Regions from separate parts of the Niveibacterium umoris genome, predicted to be linked through region 1. Evidence: predicted binding sites of a transcription regulator. Region 1 holds the regulator's gene; the other holds the start of a gene.
What was found. The regulator sigma-54, encoded in region 1, starts transcription at its own class of promoters, with help from an activator protein. The targets are predictions, from matches to a motif close to TGGCACGCTTNCTGCTNA.
Positions count from the first base shown of each region.

Region 2: GGR36_RS12530 (TorF family putative porin) is a predicted target of sigma-54. The motif match lies at 3,313-3,330, and genes of this name have one in related genera.

Region 1 covers NZ_JACIET010000002.1:848,665-853,701, reverse strand. The annotation lists gene recA (recombinase RecA) at 21-1,043, shown strand; gene recX (recombination regulator RecX) at 1,064-1,513, shown strand; gene lptB (LPS export ABC transporter ATP-binding protein) at 1,500-2,222, shown strand; gene GGR36_RS15845 (RNA polymerase factor sigma-54) at 2,241-3,725, shown strand; gene hpf (ribosome hibernation-promoting factor, HPF/YfiA family) at 3,737-4,060, shown strand; gene ptsN (PTS IIA-like nitrogen regulatory protein PtsN) at 4,178-4,645, shown strand; gene hprK (HPr(Ser) kinase/phosphatase) at 4,632-5,037, shown strand, end outside.
Region 2 covers NZ_JACIET010000002.1:102,344-107,380, forward strand. The annotation lists gene GGR36_RS12515 (methionine gamma-lyase) at 1-458, shown strand, start outside; gene GGR36_RS12520 (ammonium transporter) at 543-2,075, opposite strand; gene glnK (P-II family nitrogen regulator) at 2,097-2,435, opposite strand; gene GGR36_RS12530 (TorF family putative porin) at 2,496-3,269, opposite strand; gene GGR36_RS12535 (accessory factor UbiK family protein) at 3,539-3,799, shown strand; gene GGR36_RS12540 (cytochrome b) at 3,927-4,466, shown strand; gene GGR36_RS12545 (YceI family protein) at 4,481-5,037, shown strand, end outside.

The sequences.
Region 1 (5,037 bases):
ATCGAATCGAGGAATACCCCATGGACGACAACAAGGCAAAAGCACTTCAGGCCGCGCTGGCTCAGATCGAGAAGCAGTTCGGCAAGGGTTCCATCATGCGTCTGGGCGACGGCGAGGTGGAGTCCGACATCCAGGCGGTATCGACCGGTTCGCTCGGTCTCGACATCGCGCTGGGCATCGGTGGCCTGCCGCGCGGCCGCGTGATCGAAATCTACGGCCCGGAATCCTCCGGCAAAACCACGCTGACCCTGCAGGCGATTGCCGAAATGCAGAAGATGGGCGGCGTCGCTGCGTTCATCGACGCCGAACACGCCCTCGACGTGACTTACGCACAGAAGCTGGGCGTCAATGTTGGCGACCTGCTGATCTCGCAGCCGGACACGGGCGAACAGGCTCTGGAAATCGCCGACATGCTGGTGCGCTCCGGCGGTGTGGATATCGTCGTCATCGACTCGGTCGCGGCGCTCACGCCGAAGGCGGAAATCGAAGGCGAGATGGGCGACCAACTGCCCGGCCTGCAGGCCCGCCTGATGTCGCAGGCGCTGCGCAAGCTGACCGGCAACATCAAGCGCACCAACACCATGGTCATCTTCATCAACCAGATCCGCATGAAGATCGGCGTGATGTTCGGCAACCCCGAGACCACCACCGGCGGTAACGCGCTGAAGTTCTACGCCTCGGTGCGCCTGGATATCCGCCGCACCGGCACGATCAAGAAGGGCGACGAGGTGATCGGTTCTGAGACCAAGGTCAAGGTCGTCAAGAACAAGGTCTCGCCACCGTTCAAGGAAGCACACTTCGACATCCTCTACGGCGAAGGCATTTCGCGCGAAGGCGAGATCATCGACATGGGCGTGGAACAGCGCTTTGTCGACAAGTCCGGCGCGTGGTACGCCTACAACGGCGAGAAGATCGGCCAGGGCAAGGACAACGCGCGCGAGTTCCTGCGCGCGAACCCGGCGATTGCACGCGAGATCGAGAACAAGATCCGCGTCCAGCTGGGTCTGCCCGAGCTGCCGGCCGGGGAAGCCGCGGCCGCCTGATGCCAGCCGAGCCGGCTGCCATGAGCCGCGACGAACTCAAGGCGCGCGCGTTGCGCAGCCTGGCTCAGCGCGAACACAGCCGGGCTGAGTTGGCGCGCAAGCTGGCGGCGCATGGCGAGCCGGATGCGGTCGAAGCGGTACTGGACCGGATGGGCGAGCTGGGCCTGCAGTCGGACGCCCGTTTTGCCGAGAGCTATGTGCGCAGCCGCGCCGAGCGGCTGGGCGGGCGCCGCATCCAGCATGAACTGGCGCAGCGCGGGGTCGATCCGGAAACGATCGATGCCGCACTCGCCAGCGAACTCGGCGAACCGGAGCTGGCGCGCGCCCGCGCCGTTTGGGCGCGCAAATTCGGGCAGTTGCCGGCCGACGCGAAGGACTGGGCGCGACAGGCGCGATTTCTGACCGCCCGCGGGTTTGCCGCGGAGGTCGTCAGGAAAGTACTGAAAGAACCGTTCGATGAGTCTGCTTAAGGTTGGCGGTCTGTCCAAACGCTACAAGGCGCGCACCGTGGTGCGCGATGTCGGCTTCGAGGTCGGCAGCGGCGAGGTCGTCGGCCTGCTCGGCCCCAACGGCGCCGGCAAGACCACCTGCTTCTACATGATCGTCGGCCTGGTACGCGCAGACGGCGGCCAGATCATCCTCGACGACAAGGACATCACCCATCTGCCGATTCACCGGCGCGCGAAACTTGGACTTTCCTACCTGCCGCAGGAAAACTCGGTGTTCCGCAAGCTCACCGTCGCGGAGAACATCCTCGCGGTACTGGAACTGCAGAAGCGCCCCAAGGACAAGCAGGCCGAGCGTCTCAACGAACTGCTCGCAGAACTGGGCATCACCCACCTGCGGGACGCCACCGCACTGTCGCTGTCGGGCGGCGAGCGGCGCCGGGTCGAGATTGCCCGTGCGCTCGCCACCGATCCGCAGGTGATCCTGCTCGATGAACCCTTTGCCGGCGTTGACCCGATCGCGGTGATCGACATCCAGAAGATCATCCGCTTCCTGAAGGAACGCAACATCGGCGTGCTGATCACCGACCACAACGTCCGCGAGACGCTGGGCATCTGTGATCGCGCCTACATCATCACCGACGGCGTCGTGCTTGCCTCCGGCCGCCCGGCGGAGATCGTGCAGAACGACAAGGTTCGCCAGGTCTATCTGGGTGAGCATTTCCGCCTCTGATCCCCCCCCTAGCCGACGATGAAACCTTCGCTCCAGCTCCGCATCTCCCAGCAGCTCGCGCTGACCCCGCAGCTGCAGCAGTCGATCAAGCTCCTGCAGCTATCGACGCTGGAGCTCAACAGCGAGATCGAGCGCATGTTGCTCGAAAACCCGCTGCTCGAACGCGAAGACTCCGAATCGGACCCCGAAGCCTGGGGCCAGTCCGCCGCGGCGCCCAGCAGCGGCGAACAAGGCGATGCCCCGGCCGAGGGTGGCGACACCGATTTCTCCGACGCCCCCGCCGAACCGCCCGAACCGAGTTTCGAGGAGGGTGGCAGCTACGATGAAGGCAGCGCCGAATGGTCGGGCGAGGGCGGTGGCGGTGGCAGTGGCAGCGGCAACCGCGACGACGACGAGGAAACCGACTTTCAGGAGTTCCGCGCGGCCCAGACCAGCCTGCGCGATCATCTGGACGGCCAGATCGCCCTGATGTTGCTGTCGGAGCGCGATCGCGCACTGCTGCGTTTCATGATCGAAGCGCTTGACGACGACGGCTACCTGACCCAGCCGCTCGACGAGCTGATGGAACTGCTGCCGACCGAATCGGAAGTCGAGATCGAGGAACTGCAGATTGCGCTGGCACATCTGCAGAACCTCGACCCGCCGGGGGTCGGCGCGCGCTCGCCGGGAGAATGCCTGAAGCTGCAGCTGCGGCTCTTGCCCGCCAGCGCTGCACGCGACGCGGCGATCACGATCGTCGAACATCACCTTGAGTTGCTTGCGGCGCGCGATTTCGTACGCCTGAAGCGCCAGCTCGGTTGCAACGAAGAGACCCTGCGCGAGGCGCATCAACTGGTTTGCAGCCTTGACCCGCGCCCGGGCGCGAAATTTGCCGCGCTCGAAACCCGTTACGTGATCCCGGATGTGATCGTGCGCAAGGTGCGCGGCCACTGGAGTGCGACACTGAATCCGGACGCGATGCCCAAGCTGCGGATCAACCAGCTCTACGCCGGTATCCTGCAGCAGCACCGCGGCTCGGCCGGTTCGCTGGCCGGCCAGTTGCAGGAGGCGCGCTGGATGATCAAGAACGTACAGCAACGCTTCGACACGATCCTGCGGGTTTCGCAGGCGATCGTTGACCGCCAGCGGCAGTTCTTCGATTATGGGGACGTGGCCATGCGGCCGCTGACCTTGCGCGAGATCGCCGAGCAGCTCGATTTGCACGAATCGACGATTTCGCGGGTCACGACGCAGAAGTACATGGCCACGCCACGTGGCATTCTTGAACTGAAATACTTTTTCGGCAGCCACGTCGCCACAGATTCTGGCGGCGCGTGTTCAGCTACGGCGATTCGTGCGCTGATTCGCCAGCTGGTTGCGGCAGAGGATCGCAAAAAACCGCTATCCGACGCCCGGATTGCCGAACTTCTCGGCCAGCAGGGGATTGTCGTTGCGCGACGCACCATCGCAAAGTACCGCGAGTCGCTCAACATCCCGCCGGTCAGCCAGCGCAAGATGATCTAAGAGGAGTGATCATGAACCTGAACATCACCGGACATCATCTCGAAGTTACCGCCGCCCTGCGCGACTACGTAACCTCGAAACTGGATCGCGTGATTCGCCACTTCGACCATGTCACCAGCGTCAACGTGATCCTGTCGGTGGAAAAGCTCAAACAAAAGGCGGAGGTGACGGTGCATGTACGCGGGAAGGACATTTTTGTCGAAAGCATCGACGAAGATCTCTACGCCGCAATTGATGCCATGACCGACAAACTCGATCGGCAGGTTCTCAAGCACAAGGAAAAGTCCTACGATCACGGCCACGAGGCGCACAAGCGCCAGTCCGCGGAATCGTAATCACGTTCGCTCTGATGAATCCCGGCGCGTAAGCTTGCGGAAAGCCGCCGCGCCGAAGATGAGCTGAACCCGGATCTGCGCGCCTTCGGGCGCGCAGTGCATTTCTGAACCCCAAGCATGAATCTCATCGCCCCCCTGCTGCCGCCATCCAACGTGCTCGTCGATCTGGAAGCGAGCAGCAAGAAACGCGTCTTCGAACAGGCCGGCCTGCTGTTCGAAAACCACCAGGGCCTTGCGCGCAGCGCCGTCTACGACGCCCTGTTCGCGCGCGAAAAACTCGGCTCCACCGGGCTCGGGCAAGGGATCGCCATCCCCCATGGCCGACTCAAGGGCCTGCGCGACGCGATTGGCGCCTTCATCCGCCTGACCCAGCCGGTGCCCTTCGAGGCGCCGGATGGCAAGCCGGTGAATCTGCTGTTCGTGCTGCTGGTACCCGAGAGCGCCACCGAACACCACCTGCGTCTGCTCTCGGAACTGGCGCAGATGTTCTCCGACCGCAATTTCCGCGATGCGCTGATGCAGGCGAGCGATGCATCGGAGGCGCACACCCTGTTCGTCAACTGGGCTCCGAATGCGTCGAACTAGCGTCGGACGCATCTTCGAGGACAACCGCGAACGCCTCGGCCTGAGCCACCTCGCCGGTCCGCTGGATGTCGAGGTGCAGGTCCCGAACGAGAAGGTCTGGCCGGCCGAACTGGTCGGCCACCTCAACATCATCCACCCGAACCGCATCCAGGTGATGGGCGAGGCCGAACTGGCCTGGATCCGCCGCCAGGCGCGCGACAAGGTGCAGCACCAGCTCGAAAGCATCCTGCTCGCGCACCCGCCGGCGATGATCGTGGCGGATGGCTGCGAGGTGCCGCCGCTTATCCTCAACGCTTTCGAAAGCGCGCGTGTGGCGATGTTCACCACGCCGGCGGAAACCGCGCGGGTGATCGACTCCTTGCGCATCTATCTGGCGCGCAATCTGGCCGAGA
Region 2 (5,037 bases), 750 kb from region 1:
GCGGTATCAAGACGCTGGCGCTGCGCATGGACCGCCATTGCGACAACGCCAAGGCGATCGTGGGCCTGCTGGCGAACCATCCGCTGGTCGAACAGGTGCATTACCCCGACCTGCCCGACAACCCGCAACGCATGCTCGCCCTGCGCCAGATGAAACGCGCCGGCGGCATGATTGCGTTCGAACTCAAGGGCGGCATCGAGACCGGCCGCCGCTTCATGAACGCGCTGCGACTGGTAACGAGAGCGGTGAGCCTGGGCGACCCGGAAACGCTCGCACAGCATCCGGCGAGCATGACCCATTCGACCTACACGCCGGAAGAGCGCGCCGCGCACGGCATCTCAGAAGGGCTGGTGCGGATCTCTGCCGGGCTGGAGGACGCGGAGGACTTGCTGGCGGACTTCGAGCAGGCACTCGCGATCGCCGCGCTTGGCGTCCGCAGCGAGATCGCCGCCGCCTGACGCGATTGCGCAAATGAAACGGGCGCCCCGTGGGGCGCCCGTTTGTTTGTCTGGCGCGGTGCAAGCACCGCGCCGGGACGCACATCAGTTGTGGTAGGCCGATTCGCCGTGGGAGGCGATGTCCAGACCTTCGCGCTCTTCGTCTTCGGCGACACGCAGGCCGATGAAGAGATCGACCAGCTTGTACGCAACCAGGGACACAACACCCGACCAAATCACGGTGGTGCCAACGGCCCACAGCTGGCTGGTGACCTGCGCCGAGATGCTGTAGTCGCCGACCTTGTTCGCGACATAGTCGATAACGCCAGCGCCGCCCAGGGCCGGGTCAGCAAACACACCGGTCAGGATCGCACCGAGGATGCCGCCGACGCCATGCACGCCGAACACGTCGAGCGCGTCATCCGCCCCGAGCAGCTTCTTCAGGCCATTCACACCCCACAGGCAGACCAGGCCAGCGGCGAGGCCGATGATCAGTGCGCCCATGATGCCGACGTAACCGCACGCCGGGGTGATCGCGACGAGGCCAGCAACGGCACCCGAAGCAGCACCCAGCATCGAGGGCTTGCCCTTGATCAGCCATTCGGCGAAGAGCCAGGCCAGCGCAGCCATCGCAGTCGCGACCATGGTGTTGGCGAAGGCCAGCGCGGCAGCGCCGTTGGCTTCCAGGTTGGAGCCGGCGTTGAAGCCGAACCAGCCCACCCACAGCAGCGAAGCACCGATCATGGTCATCGTCAGGCTGTGCGGCGCCATCGCTTCGCGACCGAAACCGATACGCTTGCCGACCATGAAGGCACCAACCAGACCGGCCATCGCAGCGTTGATGTGCACCACGGTACCGCCGGCGAAGTCGATCGCGCCCTTCTGGAACAGGAAGCCTGCCGTTGCGGTGGCCTTGTCAGCTGCGGCCGCATCGATGTAGGCATCCGGACCTTGCCAGAACCAGACCATGTGCGCGATCGGCAGGTAGGAGAAGGTGAACCACAGCACGATGAACAGCAGCACGGCCGAGAACTTCATCCGCTCAGCGAATGCACCCACGATCAGCGCCGGCGTGATCGCCGCGAAGGTCGCCTGGAACATCACGTAGATCAGTTCGGGGATATACACGCCCTTGCTGAAGGTCGCAGCGCCCGAATCCGGCGTGATGCCCTTCAGGAACAGCTTGTCGAAGCCGCCGAAGAAGGCATTGCCCTCGGTGAATGCCACCGAGTAGCCGTAGACCGTCCACAGCACGACGCAGAGCGAGAAGATCACGAAGACCTGCATCAGGATCGACAGCATGTTCTTCGAGCGGACCAGACCGCCATAGAACAGCGCAAGACCCGGGATCGTCATCAGCGTCACCAGCAGCGTGGCAACGATCATCCAGGAGGTATCGCCCTTGTTCGGGGCGGGGGTGGCGGCCGGAGCCGGTGCGGACTGATCCGCGGCAGCGGCGGGTGCGGCGGTTGCAGCCGCAGCCGGGGCGGCAGCAGGTGCCGACGCATCAGCCGCAGGTGCGGAGGCCTCGGCCGTGGCGGCCGGTGCGGCGGTTTCGGCGGCCTTGTCGTCCGCCCAGGCTGCCCCTGCGGCGCTGAGAGACAGCGCGGTCAGCAGGATCGCAAGCATCTTTTTCATTGTCGGGTTCTCCTGTGTGCCTTAGAGCGCTTCAGCGCCGGTTTCGCCGGTGCGGATGCGGATCGCCTGTTCGAGGTCGAAGACGAAGATCTTGCCGTCGCCGATCTTGCCGGTGCTGGCAGCCTTCTCGACCGCTTCGATGACCTGGTCGAGCAGGTCGTCGGCAATCGCGATTTCGATTTTCACCTTGGGCAGGAAGTCGACCACGTATTCCGCGCCGCGATACAGCTCGGTGTGGCCCTTCTGACGGCCGAAACCCTTGACCTCGGTAACGGTGATGCCCTGCACGCCGATCGCGCTGAGGGCCTCGCGCACCTCGTCAAGCTTGAACGGCTTGATGATGGCGGTAACGAATTTCATGTTGGCTCCTTGGGTGGGGCGCGGCGCCGCCGGGAAACGACGCCGCGTGCGGTGCAGCGATTAAAGGGTCTTGCCGACGGTCAGCAGCACGCGGCCAGCGCCCAGATCCTTGTCGAACGGCGCCGGGCTGCGATAGAACTGACCGGCATCGCCCTTGGCGTTGGTACCGCTGTAGAACAGGCCGAAGGTCAGGCCCAGCGCGTCGGCGGTGCCACCGAGCTTGTAGTCGGTGTAGGACGCGTCATCGAAGCCCTTGACGTTCTGGTAGCCAACGTGGCCAATCAGGTTGATGCCCTCGGCAACCGGGAAGGTCGCGGTTGCGTCGAGGTAGTAGCTGCCGTTGGTCTTCTCGCCGGACGGGGTCTTGGTGCCGAACAGGTTGGTGAACGAGTAGGAACCCTTCAGGGTGATCCACTTGTAGCTGCCAGCCACATAGCCTTCGAGGGTGTTCGGGCTGGTATAGCCATCCGGGTAGGTGCCCGGGTAGTAGTACTGCAGCAGGCCGACGTCGTAGCCGAAGTCACCTGCGGCGCCCTTGTAGCCGCCGTAGAAGTCCAGTTCGATCGGGGCGCTGACCGCACCGCCATTGGCGTCCGACAGCCAGCTGATGTTCGAGCCCCAGGTGCCAAGGTAGATGCCGCTCTCGTGGGCAAAGTCGACGCCGCCCTGGATGGCCGGCTTGTGATTGGTCTGCGCGATGCCGCGGTAAAGGTATTCGGAGGCCAACGTGAAGTTGCCGGTCAGCGTGTACGGTGCCTTGGCCTCTTCGGCCATGGCCGGAGCGGACGCGGCGAAGCTGGCGAGCAGTGCGGTAGCGATCAGGGTCTTGCGCATATCAATCTCCGTCGTGGGATGAGAATTACGTTGCGAGACCCCTAATGCAGAATCCGTGCCACTGCCCCACGATTTGGCGGAAAGGCTTATGGAGCATGGCGAGCACACCGACCCGGCGCACCGGCCGCACTGTTTTGCTCCGCATTTGACGGGCCCGCGCGCCAACTTGGTGCATTTCGCTGGAAAGCGGGCTGCCGCACTGTCCCGGTGCATCAAAACCTGCGTGCTAAACTGGGTCGAGACCTTTGAATCCCTTATGGAGAGCCACCATGGAGCCGCCCAAGTTCGTCGACGAAATCCAGAAGAAGATGGCCGAGTTGCTGGAGAACAGCCCGGCCAAGGACATCGAACGCAATGCCAAGGCCGCGTTCGCTTCGATGCTCGGCAAGCTGGATCTGGTGACGCGCGAGGAATTCGACGTACAGCGCGAGGTGCTCGCCCGCGCGCGCGAACAACTGGTCCGCCTGGAGGCCCGCATCGCTGAACTGGAGGCGGCCCTCGCCGCGAAGTCGGGCACCAACGAAAAGTGAACCAGATTCACTTTTTACACGAGAAACTTTCGCTGGAAGAGGTGAGTCCGAGTCTCTAGCATGCAATGAACGCTGAACCGCATCGAACGAATGCGGAACACGACCCATCCAGCACAGAGACCGGACCATGACTGACGCCGCCCGCTACACCCGCACCGCGATTGCCCTGCACTGGGTGATCGCACTGCTGATCTTCATCGCCTTCCCGGTCGGCCTCTACATGGTCGACCTGCCGCTGTCCCCGCAAAAACTCAAGATCATCAGCTGGCACAAATGGGCGGGCATCACCGTGCTTGCGCTGACTCTGGTGCGCATCCTGTGGCGCAGCACGCATCGCCCGCCGGCGCTGCCGGACTCGATGAGCCGAATCGAGAAACTCGCCGCGCACGGCGCGCATCACCTGCTCTACCTGCTGATGATCGCGGTTCCCATGGCCGGTTGGCTGATGAGTTCTGCCAAGGGCTTCCCGGTGGTGTGGTTCGGCGTGCTGCCCTTGCCCGACCTGATCGGCAAGAACGAGCAACTCGCCGAGTTCTTCGAGGGCGCACACGAGTTGCTCGCGTGGCTGATGGCCGCCATCGTCATTGCCCACGCTGCGGCGGCCATCAAGCATCACCTTGTGGCACGCGACGGCATCCTCGCCCGCATGCTGCCCTTCCTGAAGTAACCGGAGCCCCTGACATGAAAAGACTGATCCCGGCCCTCGCGGCCGCAGCCCTCGCCTTGCCTGTCGCCGCCGTCGAGTACGGCACGCCGGACACCGCGAAGAGCGCGCTCAGCTTCACCACCAAGCAGATGGGCGTGCCGGTCGACGGCAAGTTCAACCGCTTCAAGGTCACGCTGAACTTTGACCCGGCCGCGGTTCAGAAAGCCAGCGCAGGCTTTGAGCTGGAGCTCGCGAGCATCGATGCAGGCAGCAAGGAAGCCAACGACGAAGTCGTGGGCAAGGACTGGTTCAACGTCAAGCAGTTCCCGACCGCCGTGTTCAAGTCGACCGCGGTCAAGGCGCTGGGCGGCAACAAGTTCGAAGTGAGCGGCCCGCTGACCATCAAGGGGCGCACGCAAACCGTGACCGCGCCTTTTACCTACAAGGCCGAGGGCAGCAACGGCGTGTTTGATGGCGCCTTCACGATCAAGCGGCTGCAGTTCGGTGTCGGCGAGGGCCCCTGGGGCGACACCTCGACCGTGGCCGACGAGGTGCTGATCAAGTTCCACCTCATCGCCGCTGCGCGCAAATG